Regions from separate parts of the Streptomyces sp. NPDC004266 genome, predicted to be linked through region 2. Evidence: riboswitches for the same ligand, from Rfam matches in the RefSeq annotation. Region 2 holds a riboswitch; the other holds the start of a gene.
The links. Region 2 has a riboswitch for cyclic di-AMP ahead of ACFYUZ_RS30690 (M23 family metallopeptidase). Riboswitches for the same ligand answer to the same signal wherever they lie in the genome.

Region 1 (7,314 bases), on a different contig from region 2:
GGTACGTGCGGGGGTCGACCGTCGTGGGGTGTTCGGCGAGGTGCGCGCGGACGGCCTCGGTGAAGGCCTTGTTCAGATGGGTGGAGACGTTCACCTTGGTCATGCCCGCCGCGATCGCCGCGGTGAGGTGCGGGTCCGAGACGCCCGAGGAGCCGTGCAGGACGAGCGGGGTGTCGACGGCCGCACGCAAGCGGGCGATCAGGTCGAGGTCGAGGACGGCGTCCCGGGTCACCATCTGGTGGACGCTGCCGACCGCGACCGCGAGGGCGTCGACGCCGGTGGCGGCGACGAAGGCACGCGCCTCCTCGGGGTCCGTGCGTACGCCCGGGGTGTGGGCGCCGCCCTTGCCGCCGACCTCGCCGAGTTCGGCCTCGACCCAGACGCCGTGGCGGTGGCAGTACTCCACGACCTCGCGGGTCGCGGCGACGTTCTCCGCGTACGGGAGCCTGGAGGCGTCGAACATGACCGAGCCCAGGCCGAGGGCGACGGCCTCGCGGACGAGGTCGGGGTTCTCGGCGTGGTCGAGATGGACGGCGACGGGGGTCTTGGCGGCGCGGGCGACGGCCAGGGAGGCGAGCGCGACCGGTTCCAGGGCTCCGTGGTAGCGAACGGTGTTCTCGCTGATCTGGAGGACGACAGGGCGGTCGGCGACCTCGGCGCCGGCCACGATGGCCTGGGCGTGTTCGAGCTGGAGGACGTTGAACGCCCCCACCCCGGTGCCCGTGGTGCGGGCGCGGCGGACGATCTCGTCGGTGGGCGTCAGCGGCATGGCGTCTCTCCCGGACGGTGGGCGGGGGCGGGGCGGCGGTCAGGCATGGACGTCGGTGAGGACGACGGAACGGGTCAGGTTCCGGGGGGTGTCCGGGTTGAGCCCATGGGCCTCGGCGACGGCGACGGCGAGCCGCTGGGCGCGGACGAGCTCGGCGAGCGGGTCGAGGCCGCTCCCGGCGAGGGTGCCGCCGACCTTGCGCACCTCGTCCGCGAGCCCCGCGGGCAGGGCGCCGAAGCCCCAGGTCACCCGGCCGGGGCCGGTGATGCTGATCGGGCCGTGGCGGTACTCCATGGCCGGGTACGCCTCCGTCCAGGCGCCGGCCGCCTCGCGCATCTTCAGGGCCGCCTCCAGGGCGAGTCCGTACGTCCAGCCGGTGCCGAGGAAGGTGAACTGCTCCGCCGTGCGCACGCTCTCGTCGAGCGGGGAGGCGAGGGCCTGCTCGGCGTCGCGGGCGGCGTCCTCGACGCCGGCGAGTCCCTCCGGCAGGGTGTCCTCGGCCTCCAGGTGCGCGCGGAACAGGGCGAGCACGGTGGTCGCGAAGCGGGTCTGGACGACGGACTCCTCGTCGGCGAAGTCGAGGACGGCCACCTCGTCGGCGAGGTCCATCACCGGGGTCGTGGGGTCGGCCGTGATCGCCCCGGTGGGGACGGTGCCGCGCAGCCGGGACAGGACGGCGAGGACCTCGCTGGTGGTGCCGGAGCGGGTGATGGCCACGACCCGGTCGTAACGGCGGCCGTAGGGGAATTCGGAGGCGGCGAAGGCGTCGGTCTCGCCGTGGCCGCCGGACTCGCGCAGCTCCGCGTAGGCGAGGGCCATGAACCAGGAGGTGCCGCAGCCGATCACCGCGACCCGCTCGCCGCGTCGGGGCAGGGCCGCGACGTGCTGGGGCAGGGTGCGGGCCGCCTGGCGCCAGGTCGCCGGCTGGGAGGCGATCTCCACGGCGGTGCGGGTGGTCGTCATGCCGATCTCCTTGTAAGAAGAGTGCGCGATGTTGGTGGAAGATGTTTGAAGATGACGTCATTCAAGCAGAAAGGTGCATCTGCTTTCCAGGCCCCACGCCCGTCGACGACGAGAATCGGGCCTCATGGGGGCACGACGACGACAGAGGTCGCGCGGGCGCTCGCAGCGCGGTGCGCGAGCGGCCCCGCCACGCCCCCGGGAGCCGCCGCGTCGGCGGAGGCCCGACCCGAGGCCACCTCCGGCCATTGGCCCGACACCCATCCCATTGGTCTGAGGTAGAACCAATCTGTGACGCGGTCTCTCAGGTCTCGCTGGTATTCATCGAGTAATTACCGCACGGCTGTATACCTTTAAGCTCTCCTCCCCCATCATGTCTCCGACGTGCCGCTGGGGCACACCGTGACAGGAGGGGCGAGGCATGATTCCCATCAGCCGCAGGGGGTTCGTCGGGATCGGCGCGGGGCTCATGGCGGGGGCCGCGCTCCCGCCGGTCCGGGCGTCCGCCGCCGCGAGCACCGCGACCGGCACCCTCGCCGACGTCCGGCACGTGGTGGTCCTCATGCAGGAGAACCGCAGTTTCGACCACTACTTCGGCACCCTGAAGGGCGTACGGGGCTTCGGCGACCGCGCCGCCGGCAACCTGCCCGGCGGCTGGGGCATGTTCAACCAGCCCAACTGGGGCGGCCGCCAGTACCCCTGGAAGCTCAGCGCCACACCGCCGGCCGGCGGTGTCGACGGCGAGACCCTCGCCCAGTGCAACGGCGACCTGCCGCACAGCTGGACCTCGCAGCACGCCGCCTGGAACAAGGGACGCCTCGACAACTGGGTCACGGGCGTGGGCAACACCCGGACGCTCGGTCACCTCGACCGCGGGGACATCCCGTTCCACTACGCGCTCGCCGACCACTACACGATCTGCGACGCGTACTTCTGCTCGACGCTGAGCGCCACGGGCCCCAACCGCACGTTCCTGTGGAGCGGGAAGATCGACGGCTCCAGCAAGGACGGCGGCGACGAGTCGGGCCTCACCTGGGAGACGTACGCCGAGGCGCTCCAGCGCGCCGGCGTGAGCTGGAAGGTCTACCAGAACGCCCAGGACAACTACGGCGACAACGGCCTCGCGTACTTCAAGAAGTTCACCGACGCACGGCCCGGGGACCCCCTGTACGACCGGGGCATGGGCTCGGTCCCGAAGGTGACCGGCTCGACGCCGGACGACATCGCCGCGGCGATCCGCGCCGACGTCGTCGCGGGGACCCTGCCGCAGGTCTCGTGGGTGGTCGCGAACGAGGCCTTCTCCGAGCACCCCTACGCCCCTCCGGGCGACGGCGCCCACTTCGTCGACCTCGTCTACCGGGCGCTCGCCGCGAACCCCGAGGTGTTCGACTCCACGGTGCTCTTCCTCAACTACGACGAGAACGACGGCTTCTTCGACCACGTGCCGCCGCCGGTCGCCCCTCCGGGCACCGCGGGCGAGTACCTCGACGGCGTGCCGATCGGCCTGGGCTTCCGCGTCCCGATGATCGTCATGTCCCCGTGGACCCGGGGCGGTTGGGTGAGCTCCGAGGTCTTCGACCACACGTCGGTCCTGCGCTTCATGGAGAGCTGGACGACGGCCCTCGGCACCCCGGCCGCCTGCCCCCACATCAGCGCCTGGCGACGCAAGGTCACCGGCGACCTGACCGGGGTCTTCGACTTCGCCAACCCGGTGTACGGAGTGCCCGCCGGCCTTCCGTCCACGGCGAAGGTGATCGGGCAGGCCACCTGCGGCCCGCTGCCGAACCCGGCACCGCAGAACAACGCGCTGCCCGTCCAGGAGTCCGGTACCCGGCCGGCGCGCGCCCTGCCCTACCAGGTGAACGGCAACCTCGACCGCTTCGAGTTCGGCGCCGCGGGCAAGATCCTCGCCTGGTTCTCCATGACCAACCAGGGCGCGGAGGCCAAGCGCTCGGCGCACTTCTCGATCCATCCGCACCAGTACCGGGACACCGCCGCCTGGCAGTACACCGTCGACCCCGGCGGCACGGCCACCGACTACTTCAACATCGGCCTCGGCTCGGGCTCGGGGAAGTACGACATCTCGATGATGGGCCCGAACCGTTTCCTGCGCCGCTTCGTCGGGGACGCCTCCAAGGCGGGCAAGGCCGTCGAGGTGGCGGCCCGGTTCGCGCCCGAGGCGGGGACGGGCAGGACGGCCCTGTGGTTCAGGATGACGAACACCTCGGCCGGTCCCGTCACCTTCACGATCCGCTCGAACGCCTACCGCTCGGACGGGCCGTGGACCTACACGGTGCCGGCGAACTCCAGCCGCGAGGACTTCTTCAACGCGGTGGCGTACAACGGCGGCTGGTACGACTTCACGATCCTCGCCGACATCGACGGAAGCTGGTCGCGCCGGTACACCGGCCACATCGAGACCGGGGCCCCGAGCGTCAGCGGCTGATCCCCCTCCCCGCGTGCCGGGCGGCGGCCTCCCGGTCGCCGCCCGGCACCGGGGCGGCGTGGCGTCAGCGGCCGGCGTGCGCGGCGCGCCGGGCCGTGGCGTCGAGGAGCGCCACGGCGTCGGCCCCGGTGCGGCCGGGGGCCCGGTTCCACGGCCCGATCAGACCCTGCCAGCCGCGCGACCGCAGTTCGGTCATGATCCAGGCGGCCGCCTCGTTCATGGTGTCGGCGCTGCCGTAGCCGAGCCGGTGGGCGGCGAGGAGAGCCCCACAGACGCACCGGGCGCCCCGCACGTCACGCAGCTTGTACGGGGCGTTCTGCCAGCCCCACTCCGTCAGCACCAGGCGCGCGTAGCCGAGGTGGACCGAGGGCCGGAGCTCGGCCTGGCCGATGCGGCGCCAGGTGTGCAGCCGGTCCGGCAGCACGGCTCCGAGCCGCCCCGGGAGACGGCGCTCGGCGGGGAGCGCCGGGGGCAGGGCGGCCAGGGCGTCGGCCACGAGCCGGTCCACCGGCACGCTGAGCAGCGCCCGCCAGCCCTCCTCCGCCGACGGCGGCTCCTGGGGGGCGTTCCAGTCCGTGACGATCCGCTGCCAGGTGACGCTCTCGAAGAGGGCGGCCGCCTCGCGGTCGAGGGCGTCGGGGCTGAGCAGGGAAGCGGAGGGCGGCATAGGGGTGTCTCCTGAGTCGACTCCCTCCATCTTTCAAGATGGAATGTCTGTTTTGCGACTTTTACACCCCCAAGAGAGTTGCCCACCTCACACCACCCCACCCCCCTCTTCACGAACACCCCATCGAGTGAATTACCACCTCATTTACCCATGAATGGAATTACATACTAAATCGGACATTGCGCTTTGAGTGACACGACTCACTCGCGCGGTCCGACCACCCGGCGACGCCCTCCCCCAGCCCGTACCGGACAAGGAAGTTCGAGGCCTCCCGGACGGCATCGATCTTGAATTGCCCGAATTTCGTGATCCATTTCCGGATACACGGGGTCCCCTCCCCTTGTTATCCGTCGCATTACTGGCCTACGGTCACCTCCATTCGAGCGGAACGCCCAATCCTGCCGCCGCTCGGTAAACCTCCCTTTTCACCCGACGGCAGGAGCGGGGGACCCACGAATACGCCGGTCCGGAATCCGGAACGGCTCGGGGTGAAGCCGCGTGCGCGCGGCCGGACATCTCCCGTCCGAACCCGACAGCTCACCCCGCAGGCGCCGGAGAGGAAACCGTCATGCCTGCTCACGGTAAGCACCGCCGCCCCCGCCGCGGCCCCGTCTCCCGCGGCCTCGCCCTGGTCGGCACGGGTGGCGCCGCACTCGCCCTGCCGCTCGTCGCCCCGGCCGTCGCCGACGCCGCGCCCGTGTCCGGTGCCCCGGAGACCGCCGCCCAGTCCCTCGCCGCTCCCGCCGCGCAGGCCGCCGCCAAGGCTCCCGCCGCCCCTGCCGCCGCGCGCACGTACACCGTCGTGAGTGGTGACTCGCTTTCCCTGATCGCCCACAAGAAGGGAATTCAGGGGGGCTGGAAGAGCCTTTACCGTGCCAATAAGAGCGTCGTGGGTGACGACCCGTCACTCATTCACCCCGGTCTCGAACTGACGATCCGTCGGGATTCCGCCAAGGCCACTCCCCCGCAGGCGAAGGCGAAGAAGTCCGCCACGACCGAACGGGCGAGCCGCTCCGAGCGCCGGCCGGCCGCTCCCGCCGTCGCCACCGGTACGGGCGCCTCCGCCGCGCAGGCCGTCCCGGCCGTCGCCCCCGCCCCCGCCGCCGGCCAGGCCGCCCCCGTGGCCGCCACGAACTACGCCGACAACCTCGACGGCTGGATCCGGGAGTCCCTGGCCATCATGGGCCAGCACGGCATCCCCGGCTCCTACGACGGGATCTACCGCAACGTCATGCGCGAGTCGTCCGGGAACCCCCGGGCCATCAACCTCTGGGACTCCAACGCGGTCGCCGGCACCCCCTCCAAGGGCCTGCTCCAGGTCATCGAGCCGACCTTCCTCGCCTATCACGTGCCCGGCACCTCCATGGACCTGTTCGACCCGGTCGCCAACATCACCGCCGCCTGCAACTACGCGGCCGACCGCTACGGCTCCATCGACAACGTCAACTCGGCGTACTGATCCCCTGACGCCGGAAGTGCTCGGCGAACCAGGAGGTGGCGAGGTCCGCCACCTCCTCCAGGGCGCCCGGCTCCTCGAAGAGGTGGCCGGCGCCCCCCACCACGGCGAGCCGGTTCTCGCAGCGCAGCAGTGCCAGGGCCCGCCTGTTGAGGTCCAGGACCATCGCGTCCGCGCCGCCCACCACCAGGAGCGTCGGAGCGCGCACCCGGGCCAGGTGCTCGGCCGCGAGGTCCGGCCGGCCGCCCCGCGAGACGACGGCGCTCACGGGTGACGCGGGGTCGGCGGCCGCCCACAGCGCGGCGGCCGCGCCCGTGCTCGCGCCGAAGTACCCGAGCGGGAGTCCCGTGCTCTCGGGCCTCCCGGCCAGCCACTCCGTGGCCCCGGCGAGCCGCCCGGCGAGGAGCGGGGTGTCGAAGACACGCTCCCGGTCCCCCGCCTCCTCCTCGGTCAGCAGGTCGAAGAGGAGGGTCCCGAGGCCCGCCCGGTTGAGCCCCCCGGCGACCGCCCGGTTCCTGGGGCTGTGGCGGCTGCTGCCGCTGCCGTGGGCGAACAGGACGATGCCGCCGGCGCCCTCGGGGACCACGAGCCGTCCGTCGAGGGTGACGCCGGAGACCGGGATCCGCACGTCCGTGCCCTGCGCGACGGGGTCCCGCCCGGCTCCGCTCCGGTCCAGACAGGCGATGACCTCGGCGTCCGGGGTCTGCGAGAAGTCCTGGTAGAACTGCCCGATCGCGAAGAAGAGGTCCGGCGTGTGCACGCTGACGGCCTCGTCGGCATCGTCGCCGACGCGGGTCGTCCAGCCCCGTGGCGCCACCGGGACGGCGAGGACGATCCGGGCGGCGCCCCGGGCCCGCACCACCCGGCAGGCCGCCAGCGCCGTGGCCCCCGTCGCCAGCCCGTCGTCGACCACGACGACCGTCCGCCCTTCGAGGGGCAGGGAGGACCGGCCGCCCCGGTAGCGGCGGGCGCGCTGGTCGAGCTCGGCGTGCTCACGCTCCTCCACCGCGGCGAGG
Region 2 (7,314 bases):
GCCGGCTCCGGCGGCCTGACAGCGACCGAGCACCGGTTGGCGAACGGCCTGCGCGTGGTGCTCTCCGAGGACCACCTGACCCCGGTCGCCGCGGTCTGCCTCTGGTACGACGTCGGCTCGCGTCACGAGGTCAAGGGCCGCACGGGCCTCGCCCACCTCTTCGAGCACCTGATGTTCCAGGGCTCGAAGCAGGTGCACGGGAACGGCCACTTCGAGCTGGTGCAGGGCGCCGGCGGCTCGCTCAACGGCACGACGAGCTTCGAGCGCACCAACTACTTCGAGACCATGCCCACGCACCAGCTGGAGCTCGCGCTCTGGCTGGAGGCCGACCGCATGGGCTCGCTGCTCGCCGCCCTGGACGACGAGTCCATGGAGAACCAGCGGGACGTCGTCAAGAACGAGCGCCGCCAGCGCTACGACAACGTGCCGTACGGCACGGCCTTCGAGAGGCTGACCGCCCTGGCCTACCCGGAGGGCCACCCCTACCACCACACGCCGATCGGCTCCATGGCCGACCTGGACGCGGCCACCCTGGAGGACGCGCGGAACTTCTTCCGCACGTACTACGCCCCGAACAACGCGGTGCTGTCCGTCGTCGGCGACATCGACCCGGCGCAGACGCTCGCGTGGGTCGAGAAGTACTTCGGCTCCATCCCCGCCCACGACGGCAAGCCCGAGCCGCGCTCCGGCGAGCTGCCCGAGGTCATCGGCGAGCAGCTGCGCGAGGTCGTCGAGGAGGAGGTCCCGGCGCGCGCGCTGATGGCCGCCTACCGGCTGCCGCACGACGGCACGCGCGAGTGCGACGCCGCCGACCTGGCCCTGACGGTCCTGGGCGGCGGGGAGTCCTCCCGCCTGCACAACCGCCTGGTCCGCCGTGACCGCACGGCCGTCGCCGCCGGCTTCGGCCTGCTGCGGCTCGCCGGGGCGCCCTCGCTGGGCTGGCTGGACGTCAAGACCTCCGGGGGCGTCGAGGTCCCGCAGATCGAGGCGGCCGTCGACGAGGAGCTGGCCCGGTTCGCCGAGGAGGGCCCCACGCCCGAGGAGATGGAGCGCGCGCAGGCCCAGTTGGAGCGCGAGTGGCTGGACCGGCTCGGCACCGTCGCCGGCCGCGCCGACGAACTGTGCCGGTTCGCCGTCCTCTTCGGAGACCCGCAGCTCGCCCTGACCGCCGTCGACCGCGTCCTGGCCGTCACCGCCGAGGAGGTGCGGGCGGTCGCCGCGGCCAAGCTGCGCCCCGACAACCGCGCGGTGCTCGTCTACGAGCCCCTGGCGACCGAGCAGAGCGAGAACGGCGACGAGGAAGAGGGAGCGGACCAGTGACCGACGCTGCCGTGTCTTTGACCAGCATGGACTTCCATCCGCAGCCCCAGCCGGGCGCCGCCAGGCCGTGGGCCTTCCCGGCCCCGGACCGCGGCAGGCTGGACAACGGTCTGACCGTGCTCACCAGCCACCGCCCCGGCCAGCAGGTCGTCGCCGTGGAGGTCTTCCTGCCGGCCCCGCTGGACGCCGAGCCCGCCGGCCTCGACGGTGTCGCCACCATCATGGCCCGCGCGCTCTCCGAGGGCACCGACCAGCACAGCGCCGAGGAGTTCGCGGCCGAGCTGGAGCGCTGCGGCGCCACGCTCGACGCGCACGCCGACCACCCGGGCGTACGGGTCTCCCTGGAGGTCCCGGTCTCCCGGCTGCCCAAGGCGCTCGGTCTGCTCGCCGAGGCCCTCATCGCCCCGGCGTTCCTGGAGACCGAGATCGAGCGCCTGGTGCGCAACCGTCTCGACGAGATCCCGCACGAGACGGCCAACCCGGCGCGCCGCGCGGCCAAGCAGCTCTCCAAGGAGCTGTTCCCGGCGGAGTCCCGGATGTCCCGGCCGCGCCAGGGCACCGAGGAGACCGTCGCCGCGATCGACGCCGCCGCCGTCCGCGCCTTCTTCGACGCGTACGTCCGGCCGGGCACGGCCACCGCGGTGGTCGTCGGCGACCTGACCGGGGTCGACCTCGACAAGGTCCTCGCCGAGACGCTGGGCGCCTGGACCGGTGAGCCGGCCGAGCCGCTCCCGATGCCGCCGATCACCGCCGACGACACCGGACGGGTCGTCATCGTGGACCGTCCCGGCGCCGTCCAGACGCAGCTGCTGATCGGCCGGATCGGTCCGGACCGGCACGACCGCGTCTGGGCGGCCCAGGTCCTCGGCACGTACTGCCTGGGCGGCACCCTGACCTCCCGTCTGGACCGGGTCCTGCGCGAGGAGAAGGGCTACACGTACGGCGTGCGGGCCTTCGGCCAGGTGCTCCGCTCGGACGCCGAGGGGAACGGCGCCGCGATGCTCGCCATCAGCGGGTCCGTCGACACCCCCAACACGGGCCCGGCCCTCGAGGACCTGTGGAAGGTGCTGCGCGTCCTCGCCGCCGAGGGCCTCACGGACGCGGAGCGCGAGACGGCCGTGCAGAACCTCGTCGGGGTGGCGCCCCTCAAGTACGAGACGGCCGCCTCGGTCGCCGGGACGCTCGCCGACCAGGTCGAGCAGCACCTCCCGGACGACTTCCAGGCCCAGTTGTACGCGCGCCTGGCCGAGACCGGCACCGTCGAGGCGACGGCCGCCGTGGTCAGCGCCTTCCCGGTGGACCGGCTCGTCACCGTGCTCGTCGGTGACGCGGCGCAGATCGCGGAGCCGGTGCGTGCGCTCGGCATCGGCGAAGTGACCGTCGTGACGGGCTGATTCCGGCTCCGGGACGACAACGGGAGGGCCCCGACGACACAGTTCGTCGGGGTCCTCCTCTTTGTCCGTATTGGGATCAAGGGTGATCGTTTGCCCTGTGGCATGTCTTACAAAAAGCGCGTCTGGTTGGTGATTGAAAGGCGATCCCGCATAGCGTCGGGGCGGCTGTTCGTCAGTTGCACGTGCCGCAACCGCGGCATCGGACAGTCATCGCCGAGTCCCCGTCAGGCGCGAGCCTGGGGAGCCGGGGACCCGTACGCAGTCCCTGGGGTGAATCGGGCGCCTTCGTCTCGACGGAGGGGCCCGTAGGAGACCTTCCTGCTCCGAACCCGTCAGCTAACCCGGTAGGCGAGAAGGAAGGAAAGGATCAGCTCCTCCATGGCGTTCACCCGTGCCACCGGGAAGCACCGTGCTCCGAGCCGGATGGCGCGCCGCGGCGCGGGCATCGCCGGCGTCGCGACGCTGGCCACCACCGGCGTCATCGGAACCCTCGCCTCCCCGGCGCTCGCCGCCGACACGGACAACCGCTCCGTCGAGGACACCGGCCTCACCCAGGTGATCACCGAGGACTCCCTCGTCGACCCGCTCAACGCCCAGGCCGCCGCCCAGGAGCAGGAGGCCGTCGAGGCCATCGCCAAGGCGAAGGCCAAGGCCGAGGCGAAGCGCAAGGCCGAGGCCCGGGCCAAGGAGATCCGCCTGGAGCGCGAGCGCGCCGCCCGCGAGGCCGAGCGCCGCCGCCTGGCCTCCTTCCAGCTCCCCGTCGCCGGCTCGTACGTCTCCACCGGCTACAAGACCGGCGGCTCGCTCTGGTCCTCCGGCAGCCACTCCGGCATCGACTTCCACGCCGCCTACGGCACCCGGGTCGTCTCCGTCGGTTCCGGCACCGTCGTCGAGGCCGGCTGGGGCGGCGCGTACGGCAACAACATCGTCATCCGGATGAACGACGGCACGTACACCCAGTACGGGCACCTCTCCTCCATCGAGGTCTACGTCGGCCAGACCGTCGAGCCGGGCCAGCAGATAGGCATCTCGGGCTCGACCGGCAACTCCACCGGCCCGCACCTCCACTTCGAGGCGCGCACCAGCTCCGAGTACGGCTCGGACATCAACCCGATCGCGTACCTCCGCGCCCGCGGCGTCAGCGTCTGACCCCGCCCGCACCGCGTCGCAAAAGCCCCGGCTCGTACTGAGCCGGGGCTTTTCTTCGGCCGGAAGACATCCATGGATTCCGTGGGGGCATCGGAAATTCCGGCGTGCTGCAATAGAGTCGAAGATCGGCGCAGAACAGGCGCCGCTCGAATTGTCTCGCGCGCACCAAGGCGGAGGTCGGACATGCGCATTCCCGCGCACTCGGTATGCACGGCGATCCGGGACGACATCGTCTCCGGCGTGTTCGAGCGGGGTGCTCGGCTCACCGAGGAGCAGCTCGCCCGCCGGTACGGGGTCTCCCGGGTCCCGGTCCGCGAGGCGCTGCGCACCCTGGAGTCCGAGGGCTTCGTCGTCACCCGCCGCCACGCGGGCGCCCAGGTCGCCGAGCCGACCGAGCAGGAGGCCGCCGACCTCCTCGACATGAGGGCGCTGCTCGAACCGCTGGGTGCCGCCCGGGCCGCGCAGCGGCGCACCGAGGCGCACCTCAAGGTGCTGCGCGGCCTGGTCAGGCTGGGGCAGGAGCGGGCCAGGCGCGGTCAGGGGGAGGACCTGCGCTCGCTCGGCGGCTGGTTCCACGAGACCCTGGCGCAGGCCTCCGGGAGCCCGGCCCTCACGGCGCTGCTCACCCAGCTGCGGCACAAGATCGCCTGGACGCACGTCGTGGAGCAGCCCGACCGGCCGGTCGAGGCCTGGGCCGAGCACGGCGCGATCGTGGACGCCGTGGCGCGCGGCGACGCGGAGCGGGCGCGGGCGCTGACCGCGCTGCACGCGGAGCGCTCACTGCCGCTGTACCGGCTGAAAATTCCGGCGAGCGGCCGTGTGAGGGTCTCGCAACATGCCGTCAACACGACGGGTGCCCGGAATTAACACGCGCGCCGTACAAAGGGAAAAGGCATTCGGGCCGTATTTTCGCGCTGCCCGGGGACGGGCCTTTCTCCGTCCGGAAAAAGAGTCCGGGAAAAGCGGATGGCCGGGGCCGCCGGAATTCCGGCGGCCCCGGCCATCCGTGGTGCGGGGGACCGGCGTCAGACGGTCTCGGGCAGCTCGTCCAGGCCCTCGGCGACCAGCTTCGCCAGGCGGTCGAGCGCGGCCTCGGCGCCGTCGGCCTCCGAAGCGAGGACGATCTCCTCGCCGCCCTGCGCGCCCAGACCGAGCACCGCGAGCATGGAGGCGGCGTTCACGGGGGTGCCGTCGGACTTGGCGATCGTCACCGGCACGCCGGAAGCCGTGGCGGCACGGACGAAGATGGACGCGGGGCGGGCGTGCAGGCCCTCGGCCCAGCCGACGTTGACGCGGCGCTCAGCCATGGTGTTGCCCTTCAAGTCTCAAGCGGGTTGTCTAGACCAGTCTCTCACGGGTTGCGCGGTGCTCACGCCGACCTTCGGCCCGGACCGGACCGCCCTTCGGCCCTCCCTACCTTGCAACACCTTGCATCGCCCGCCCCCGCGCCGCGACCGGTGCCGCGGTCGTGTCGCGCTCGTGCCGCGGCCGTAGGCTGGCCCCATGCAGAGCGCGTCGGAGAAGTCGGAAGCGGCGGAACCACCGGCCCCGTCGGCGCGGCCCGCCCCGCCGGAGCACGCCTACCCCGACCACTGGGAGGCGGACGTGGTGCTCCGCGACGGCGGCACCGCGCGCATCAGGCCTATCACGGCCGACGACGCCGACCGGCTCGTCAGCTTCTACGAGCAGGTCTCGGACGAGTCGAAGTACTACCGCTTCTTCGCCCCCTACCCGCGCCTGTCCGCCAAGGACGTCCACCGCTTCACCCACCACGACTTCGTGGACCGGGTCGGGCTCGCGGCGACCGTCGGCGGCGAGTTCATCGCCACCGTCCGCTACGACCGCATCGACTCCCGCGGACTGCCCGCCTCGTCCCCCGCCGACGAGGCCGAGGTCGCCTTCCTCGTCCAGGACGCGCACCAGGGCAGGGGCGTCGCCTCCGCCCTCCTCGAACACATCGCGGCGGTCGCGCGCGAGCGGGACATCCGGCGCTTCGCGGCCGAGGTGCTCCCCGCCAACACCAAGATGATCAAGGTCTTCACCGACGCGGGCTACACCCAGAAGCGCAGCTTCGAGGACGGGTCCGTCCGGCTCCACCTCGACCTCGAACCGACCGACCGCTCCCTCGCCGTCCAGCGCGCGCGGGAGCAGCGCGCCGAGGCGCGCTCCGTGCAGCGCCTCCTCACCCCCCGGTCCGTCGCCGTCGTCGGCGCCGGGCGCGCCCCCGGCGGTGTCGGCCGGACCGTGCTCCGCAACCTCCTCGGCGCCGGCTTCACGGGACGGGTGTACGCGGTGAACGCCGCGCTCACCGGAGAGACCGAGCTCGACGGCGTCCCCGCCCACCCCTCCGTCGGCGCCATCGGCGAACCGGTGGACCTGGCCGTCGTCGCCGTCCCCGCCGAGCGGGTGCCCGAGGCCGTCGCGGACTGCGGCGAGCACGGGGTGCGCGGCCTCGTCGTGCTCTCCGCCGGATACGCCGAGAGCGGGGCCGCCGGCCGCGAGCGCCAGCGCGAGCTCGTACGGCAGGCCCGCTCGTACGGCATGCGGATCATCGGCCCCAACGCCTTCGGGATCATCAACACCGCCGCCGACGTCCGGCTCAACGCCTCCCTCGCCCCGCAGATGCCGGGAGCCGGGCGGATCGGGCTCTTCACCCAGTCCGGCGCCATCGGGATCGCCCTCCTCGCCGGACTGCACCGGCGCGGCGCGGGACTCTCCTCCTTCATCTCGGCAGGCAACCGCGCCGACGTCTCCGGCAACGACTTCCTCCAGCACTGGTACGACGACCCCGGCACCGACGTCGTCCTCCTCTACCTGGAGTCGATCGGCAACCCGCGGAAGTTCACCCGGCTCGCCCGCCGCACCGCCGCCGTCAAGCCCGTCGTCGTCGTCAAGGGCGCCCGGCACAGCGGCAGCGCCCCGCCCGGCCACCGGGTGCCGGTCACCCGCATCCCGCACGCCACGGTCTCCGCCCTGCTCCGCCAGGCCGGCGTCATCCGCGTCGACACCGTCACCGAACTCGTCGACGCCGGACTGCTCCTGGCCGCCCAGCCGCTGCCCGCCGGGCCCAGGGTCGCGATCCTCGGGAACTCCGAGTCGCTCGGCCTCCTCACGTACGACGCCTGCCTGACCGAGGGGCTGCGTCCGCTGCGGCCCCTCGACCTCACGACGGCGGCGGTCCCGGCGGACTTCCGGGACGCGCTCGCGGCGGCGCTCGCCGACGAGACGTCCGACGCGGTCGTCGTCAACGCGATCCCCTGGGTCGGCGAGGACGGGGCCACCGAGTTCGGCGACGGCGAGGTGCTCGCGGCGGCCCTCCGCGAGGCCGTCGCCTCCGCCCCCGCGCCGGCGAAGCCGGTCGTCGTCGTCCACGTCGAGATGGGCGGCCTCGCGGAGGCCCTCGCGGCGGCGACGAGCACCCGGCCGACGGCGTCGGGGCGCGGTGCCGTCA

Region 1: another riboswitch for cyclic di-AMP. It lies ahead of ACFYUZ_RS27255 (transglycosylase SLT domain-containing protein); the one in region 2 lies ahead of ACFYUZ_RS30690 (M23 family metallopeptidase).

Annotation. Positions count from the first base shown of each region.
Region 1 is NZ_JBIAMM010000012.1:179,046-186,359, forward strand. It holds gene ACFYUZ_RS27235 (ketose-bisphosphate aldolase) at 1-769, opposite strand, end outside; gene ACFYUZ_RS27240 (SIS domain-containing protein) at 809-1,732, opposite strand; gene ACFYUZ_RS27245 (phosphocholine-specific phospholipase C) at 2,151-4,175, shown strand; gene ACFYUZ_RS27250 (hypothetical protein) at 4,240-4,842, opposite strand; cyclic di-AMP (ydaO/yuaA leader) riboswitch at 5,222-5,406, shown strand; gene ACFYUZ_RS27255 (transglycosylase SLT domain-containing protein) at 5,411-6,301, shown strand; gene ACFYUZ_RS27260 (phosphoribosyltransferase family protein) at 6,285-7,314, opposite strand, start outside.
Region 2 is NZ_JBIAMM010000015.1:127,325-134,638, forward strand. It holds gene ACFYUZ_RS30680 (M16 family metallopeptidase) at 1-1,320, shown strand, start outside; gene ACFYUZ_RS30685 (M16 family metallopeptidase) at 1,317-2,714, shown strand; cyclic di-AMP (ydaO/yuaA leader) riboswitch at 2,916-3,080, shown strand; gene ACFYUZ_RS30690 (M23 family metallopeptidase) at 3,093-3,863, shown strand; gene ACFYUZ_RS30695 (GntR family transcriptional regulator) at 4,047-4,730, shown strand; gene ACFYUZ_RS30700 (HPr family phosphocarrier protein) at 4,889-5,170, opposite strand; gene ACFYUZ_RS30705 (GNAT family N-acetyltransferase) at 5,367-7,314, shown strand, end outside.